DNA from 2 places in the Peribacillus sp. NPDC097895 genome. Region 2 is predicted to be linked to the other one. Evidence: riboswitches for the same ligand, from Rfam matches in the RefSeq annotation. Region 2 holds a riboswitch; the other holds the start of a gene.

Region 1 (3,427 bases), on a different contig from region 2:
CATCAATGAAGGAATGGCAGGCGGAAATGTATATGAAGTCGCTAATCTTCGAAACATCGAGGAAGCACATGATTTTTATGATGAAACCGATCCCAATGTCAACAACTAACGATGGTGGGTTCTCTTATGGAGAACCCGCCCCTTTATCCCGTTCATCTCCGTATCAAGAAAATATGCTTGCACTGCATTCCCCCTACATAAAATCCGACTTTTATAAGTCATTCAAGTTCTTGAATGACAAATAGAAAACATGCAGTCGGACAGTTAAACGGATAGCATTCAAATAGTCCCATTCTCCCTCGCACTCAAAACATTTTCGTTTAAAATCGATGTAATGATATGCTCCGAATCCCATTCATGGTCAGATCTCTCGATAAGGGGATAGCGATTCGGTAAAACGACTTGCTGTATTTCATGAACGGTCAGTCCTTGATCATGTAAACGCAAAATTTCACCACGTAGGTTTTCCAAATAATCCAGTTTTTTTCGAAACATTTCCTTTCCTTCGGGAACATGCCCCGCATGACAGCAAAAAACATCCTTAAAGTCATATTGGAGTAATCTTTTTATGGAATCGATGATGACCGGGACTGACTCTTCCCTTAGGACAAGCTTTGTTTTTGGTGTTACGAAAAGATCACCTGAAAAGAGCATGCCATTACTGTGATTCAAAAACACCATATGGTCTTTTGCATGACCAGGAGTAAAAATCGGCTCCCACGTTTGGGTACGGGAATGAATGGTCTTCCCTAGCGGCTCAGCTTTAAATGCGTCTCTCTTCCCCCAAAATTTTTTGCGATATTCAGGATATTCAGCATCCCTCGCACAAACATCGACCGACATCGGATGAATAAATATCGGGACCTGTTTATGTTCCTTTATCCAGGCTGCTCCCCCCGTATGGTCCTCATGATAATGCGTAAGGGCCACTAAATCGAAATCGGCAGTCTCATAGAATGGAATAAGTTCTTCCAACAATATCTGTGCGCCCGTATCAATCAATAGACCATCCGTTACAAAGACATAGACACTCATCCCCGATTTGATCCCACTTGGAGTCCCGTGCACACAAACCACATCATTTACCGTCTTGATTTCTATCATGCATTGCCTCCCCCATCATTGTAAAAATAGTTTATCTTTTTCACATTATTACAATAAATGTATTATCTCTTTACACATTTGACAAGGAAATAATGGAATAATCCACCTGGAAGGAAAGATATGAAAATGGCATCATAACCATTTGGTCAGGCAAAAAAATTATTCTAAAATTACAGAATCGATTGACAATGGATAAATTAACAAATAATATAGATTATATTAAAAAACTTGAAATATTCCAAAATAATAATAATTTACTTATCAAGAGTGACGGAGGGATCAGGCCCTGTGATGTCCGGCAACCGCCCCGATCGGGAACGGTGCCACTTCCTGCAGAATGATTGCATTCTGAAAGATAAGACGAGATATAATTTCGCTGCCTCTTTCAGAATAATGGAGACAGTTTTTTTATGTTTAAGGGGGAAGGTTCATGATTGAAATCCGTTCGGTCCGAAAGGAATACATCTCGAAAAAAAACCGAGTTATCGGAGTGGATAACGTATCTTTGACCATTCAAAAAGGGGAAGTGTACGGAATTGTCGGCTACAGCGGAGCCGGAAAAAGCTCATTACTCCGCTGCTTGAATTTGCTTGAACGTCCGACAGGAGGAAATATCATCATTGACGGGATTGACTTAACCACTTTATCAAGCAAAGAGCTTCGTAAACAACGTCAAAAAATCGGAATGATATTTCAACACTTTTCTTTGGTCAGTTCCAAAACCGTTTTTGAAAATGTTGCTTTCGCGTTGAAGGCTGCACGCCAATCGAAGGCTGCCATCAGGTTACGTGTATTGGAACTTTTGGAGATCGTTGGGCTCAGTGATAAAAAAGATGCCTACCCGGCCCAGCTTAGCGGTGGCCAGAAGCAACGGGTAGGCATCGCACGCGCTCTAGCCAATGACCCTACTGTACTATTATGTGATGAAGCGACTTCAGCCCTGGATCCTACAACGACTAAAGCGATTTTACAGTTATTAAAAAAGATAAGTCGGGAGCTAGGGATCACCATCGTGCTGATTACACATGAAATGGAAGTGGTCAAAGAACTATGCCACCGAGTAGCCGTCATGCAGGATGGCCGCGTAATAGAAGAGGGTTCCGTATATGAGATCTTTTCACAGCCTAAAGAGGAGTTAACGAAGCAATTCATTAGCAGTGTCCTGGATTTCGAACTTCCCTCACATTTGGTTGAAGAGAGTAAAGGAACGATCATCAAAATTCAATTCGAAGGGCAAACCGCCGGTGAATCGATTCTTTCGGATACTCTCCAATCCCATTCAGTAAAGGGTAATATCTTGCACGGTAAGATTGAGTATATTCAGGATATCCCATTTGGGATCTTGATCATTGAATTAATTGGTGAAGCCGAACAAATTCATTCGGCATTGGAATATATAAAGAGTCGTTCCAGCTCTGTGGAGGTGTTAAAACATGTCACTGCTTGAATCCATCGTCAATATTTTACCGGATCTTAATAAAGCCTTTATTGAAACGATTTATATGGTCGGCATTTCCCTTGCGATAGCCCTTCTTATCGGTTTGCCACTTGGCGTGTTACTGTTTACGACGACCAGGAATTTATTTTTTGAAAATATCGTCGTGAATCGATCTCTCGGCTTTGCAGTCAATATAGTCCGTTCAATCCCTTTCATCATTCTCTTGGTGGCTCTTCTTCCTTTAACGGATCTGCTAACTGGATCAACGATTGGGCCAAAAGCGGCATCTGTTTCCCTATCCGTATCCGCGATACCTTTTTTTGCAAGGATCGTTGAATCGGCATTGCGTGAAATAGACAAAGGAGTGATTGAAGCTGCCATTGCCGTGGGTGCCACTCCATGGATGATCATTAAGGATGTACTTCTTCCAGAGGCAAGACCGGGAATCATTCAAGGGCTTACATTAACGACCATTTCACTTATCGGTTACTCAGCAATGGCAGGGACAATCGGCGGAGGGGGAATCGGGGATCTGGCCATCCGGTACGGATATTACCGTTATGACAACACAGTCATGATCACGACAATCGTCGTGTTGATCTGCCTTGTACAAATCATTCAAATGGTCGGTGACAAAGCTTCATACTTAGTGAACAAACGATAGAATCACTCATTTTTTCAATGATTCAATACATTTCAGGAGGAATTTCATTTGAAGAAAATAGCTTCATTATTATCAGTCTGTGCACTCGCTCTTGGCTTGGCAGCTTGCGGAAGCGATGATGCATCACCAAAAACAGAAGACAAAAAAGAATTGAAGATTGGGGCGACTACCGGGCCCTACGCCGACATGGTTAAAGAAGCCATCAAACCAGGTTTGGAAGA
Region 2 (3,427 bases):
TTTTATCGGTGCAGGCAGTCTCGTCCCCCAAGGAAAAGTCATTCCGCCAAACATGTTAGCATTCGGACGCCCAGCAAAAGTGATTCGCGAAATCAATGAGGAAGACCGTCAGGATATGGAACGTATCGTACGCGAATATGCCGAAAAAGGACAATACTATAAAAATGCAGAGCGAATAAAATAAGTTAACGAATATTAGCCCGAAACTTACGAGTAAACAGCCGAGATTCATGTTAACGCTCCATCACAAGTATTTACTTAAATCTCAAAATGGGATTTCTTGAATTATTCCCTCTTCAGGCGAAATTAATCCATAAAAAAAGGTGCCCCGCTAATGCGAGGCACCTTTACTTTTATGAATTATGCTTGTGCTTTTAACGATTCTGCTTTATCTGTGCGTTCCCATGGCAGATCAACATCTGTACGGCCAAAGTGTCCGTAAGCAGCTGTTTGTTTGTAGATTGGGCGACGAAGATCGAGCATTTTGATGATTCCAGCTGGACGAAGGTCGAAGTTAGCGCGAACTAGGTCAACAAGCACTTCTTCGCTAACTGTACCAGTTCCAAATGTATCAATCGAAATGGATACAGGCTCTGCAACACCAATTGCGTAAGCCAATTGTACTTCCGCTTTGTCAGCAAGGCCAGCTGCCACGATGTTTTTCGCAACGTAACGAGCAGCATATGCCGCAGAACGGTCAACTTTCGTAGCATCCTTACCAGAGAATGCACCGCCGCCGTGGCGAGCATATCCGCCGTACGTATCAACGATGATTTTACGTCCAGTAAGACCAGCATCCCCTTGAGGTCCGCCAATTACGAAACGGCCAGTCGGGTTGATGAAGTACTTCGTTTCAGCATCGATCAATTCAGCTGGAACAACTGCTTTAATGACATGTTCTTTTAAATCGGCTTGAATTTGCTCAAGCGTAACTTCTGCATCATGTTGTGTAGAAATGACGATTGTATCTACACGAACAGGACGGTTGTTCTCATCATACTCCACAGTTACCTGTGTTTTACCATCAGGGCGTAAGTAAGCAAGCGTTTCGTCTTTACGAACTTGAGCCAAGCGGAATGAAAGTTTATGTGACAATGAAATCGGAAGCGGCATAAGCTCCTCCGTTTCATTACAAGCGAATCCGAACATAAGACCTTGGTCCCCTGCACCGATTGCATCGATTTCTTCCTCTGACATGTTTCCTTCACGAGCTTCAAGAGCTTTATCGACACCAGCTGCGATATCGGCAGACTGCTCATCGATGGAACTCAATACAGCACAAGTTTCAGCATCGAAACCGTATTTCGCACGTGTGTAGCCAATTCCTGCAATCGTATCACGAACGATACGCGGAATATCCACGTAAGCGGATGTTGTAATTTCACCAGCAACAAGTACAAGACCTGTTGTTACACTTGTTTCACACGCTACACGTGCATTTGCATCCTTAGCAAGGATAGCATCTAAAATGGAATCTGAAATCTGATCACAAATCTTGTCCGGATGGCCCTCTGTAACAGATTCAGAAGTAAATAGACGTTTCTTTGACATCATATTTCCTCCTTGGAAGTTAGTATGTTGTAGGCATAAGCCTGATTTTTTACGGAACTCGTTTCCCTCATTAGTTTCAACTATAGACACAGAATTACTTTAAAAAACACAAAAACCTTCCCTGGCAAATGAGGAAAGGTTTAACATTCTGTCTTCTATCCTTTCACTCTTATCGTTCAAGGGTTTTTTACCTTGCTCAGGTTAGCACCATCACCACTATTCCTTGAAGAACCATCGCTTTATTTTCGGCGATCGATCTTGGAGTCAAGTTCAATATGGCAGGTTGCTGGGTTTCAAAGGGCCTGTCCCTCCACCAACTCGGGATAAGAGAATCCGTACAATTTAAGATATTATCGTACTTGGTCGGAATTTGTCAATGCTTTTTCTTAAAAGAACAATTCCCTCCCAAACAGTGTTCACGTAAAAACCGTGCTGAATCAACGTCCTTAAAGGATTTCAATTAAAAAACGCCAATATAAATGTTGAAAATTCCCATTAATTCATAACTTCCGTATTATTTGAAATACTATGCTTAATTACTTCCTATTTAATAAAAGGAAAATTTACTTACTTTAAAGTATATGCGATAATATTGACTCGGTTCCTGCCGATTTTACCGGTTTAAAATGATGAACGAATCAGCTGAAATTTATCACAAAACAAAATAAATAGTATAGACTATTTAAATGAATGTGTTATACTAATTGTAATATAAAAACTTAAACAAAGGAAGGTACCTCATATATGAATTCTGTAGATGTTTCTAATGAGTTACACCAATTATTAGCAGGAAACAATGTGTACACTCAACTTTCAGTACCTCAATTGGTCGAAAAAGTATTAAGCAGACATGAAGGAGTATTAACATCAACCGGCGCAGTAAAAGCTGAAACAGGCAAATATACTGGTCGGTCACCTAAAGATAAATATATCGTGGAAGAAGCATCCGTTAAAGATAAAGTCGATTGGGGTTCAGTGAACCAGCCAATTTCTGAAGATGTGTTCAATAAACTATATAATAAAGTAGTTGATTACCTAAAAGCAAAAGAAGAGCTTTTTGTTTTCAAAGGTTTCGCTGGTGCAGATGAATCATCACGTCTTCCAATTCGTGTTGTTAATGAATATGCTTGGCATAATCTTTTCGCCCATACTTTGTTCATTCGTCCGAACGAAGAGGAGCTAAGAGGTCACGAAGCAGAATTCACAATTCTTTCGGCACCTAATTTCAAAGCGGACCCAGAAGTGGACGGAACGAAATCCGAAACTTTCATCATCGTTTCATTTGAACGCCGTACCATCCTGATTGGCGGAACGGAATATGCCGGAGAAATGAAAAAATCGATCTTCTCAATCATGAACTACCTACTTCCAGAGGCAGGAATCCTTCCAATGCATTGCTCTGCTAACGTAGGACGTGAAGGGGATGTCGCTTTATTCTTCGGGCTGTCTGGTACTGGTAAAACAACTTTATCTGCAGACACTAATCGTAAACTGATTGGTGATGACGAGCACGGCTGGTCTTCTAATGGTGTATTCAACATCGAAGGCGGCTGCTATGCAAAAACAATCAACCTTTCTCGCGAAAAAGAACCGCAAATTTTCGATGCCATCCGTTTCGGTGCCGTATTGGAAAACGTAGTTGTGGATCCTGAAACACGTGAGGCAAACTACGATGATAGTTCACTAACCGAAAACACTCGTGCTGCATACCAAATGCAAGCGATTGATAACATCGTGAGCCCAAGTATCGCAGGACACCCTAATACAATCATTTTCTTAACAGCTGATGCTTCAGGCGTACTGCCTCCAATCAGCAAGCTTTCCAAAGAACAAGCAATGTTCCATTTCCTAAGTGGATACACTAGTAAATTGGCTG

What was found. A riboswitch is a leader RNA that binds a small molecule or an ion and turns the genes downstream of it on or off. The one in region 2 is predicted to bind S-adenosylmethionine.
Region 1: linked by a shared signal. The riboswitch ahead of ACQKMH_RS14395 (methionine ABC transporter ATP-binding protein) and the one ahead of metK (methionine adenosyltransferase) in region 2 are both predicted to bind S-adenosylmethionine.

What each region holds. Positions count from the first base shown of each region.
Region 1 is NZ_JBNNSH010000002.1:620,495-623,921, forward strand. It holds gene ACQKMH_RS14385 (hypothetical protein) at 1-109, shown strand, start outside; gene ACQKMH_RS14390 (MBL fold metallo-hydrolase) at 280-1,104, opposite strand; SAM riboswitch class I at 1,360-1,466, shown strand; gene ACQKMH_RS14395 (methionine ABC transporter ATP-binding protein) at 1,535-2,551, shown strand; gene ACQKMH_RS14400 (methionine ABC transporter permease) at 2,538-3,206, shown strand; gene ACQKMH_RS14405 (MetQ/NlpA family ABC transporter substrate-binding protein) at 3,255-3,427, shown strand, end outside.
Region 2 is NZ_JBNNSH010000005.1:223,371-226,797, forward strand. It holds gene ACQKMH_RS22215 (gamma carbonic anhydrase family protein) at 1-184, shown strand, start outside; gene metK (methionine adenosyltransferase) at 361-1,554, opposite strand; SAM riboswitch class I at 1,718-1,881, opposite strand; gene pckA (phosphoenolpyruvate carboxykinase (ATP)) at 2,296-3,427, shown strand, end outside.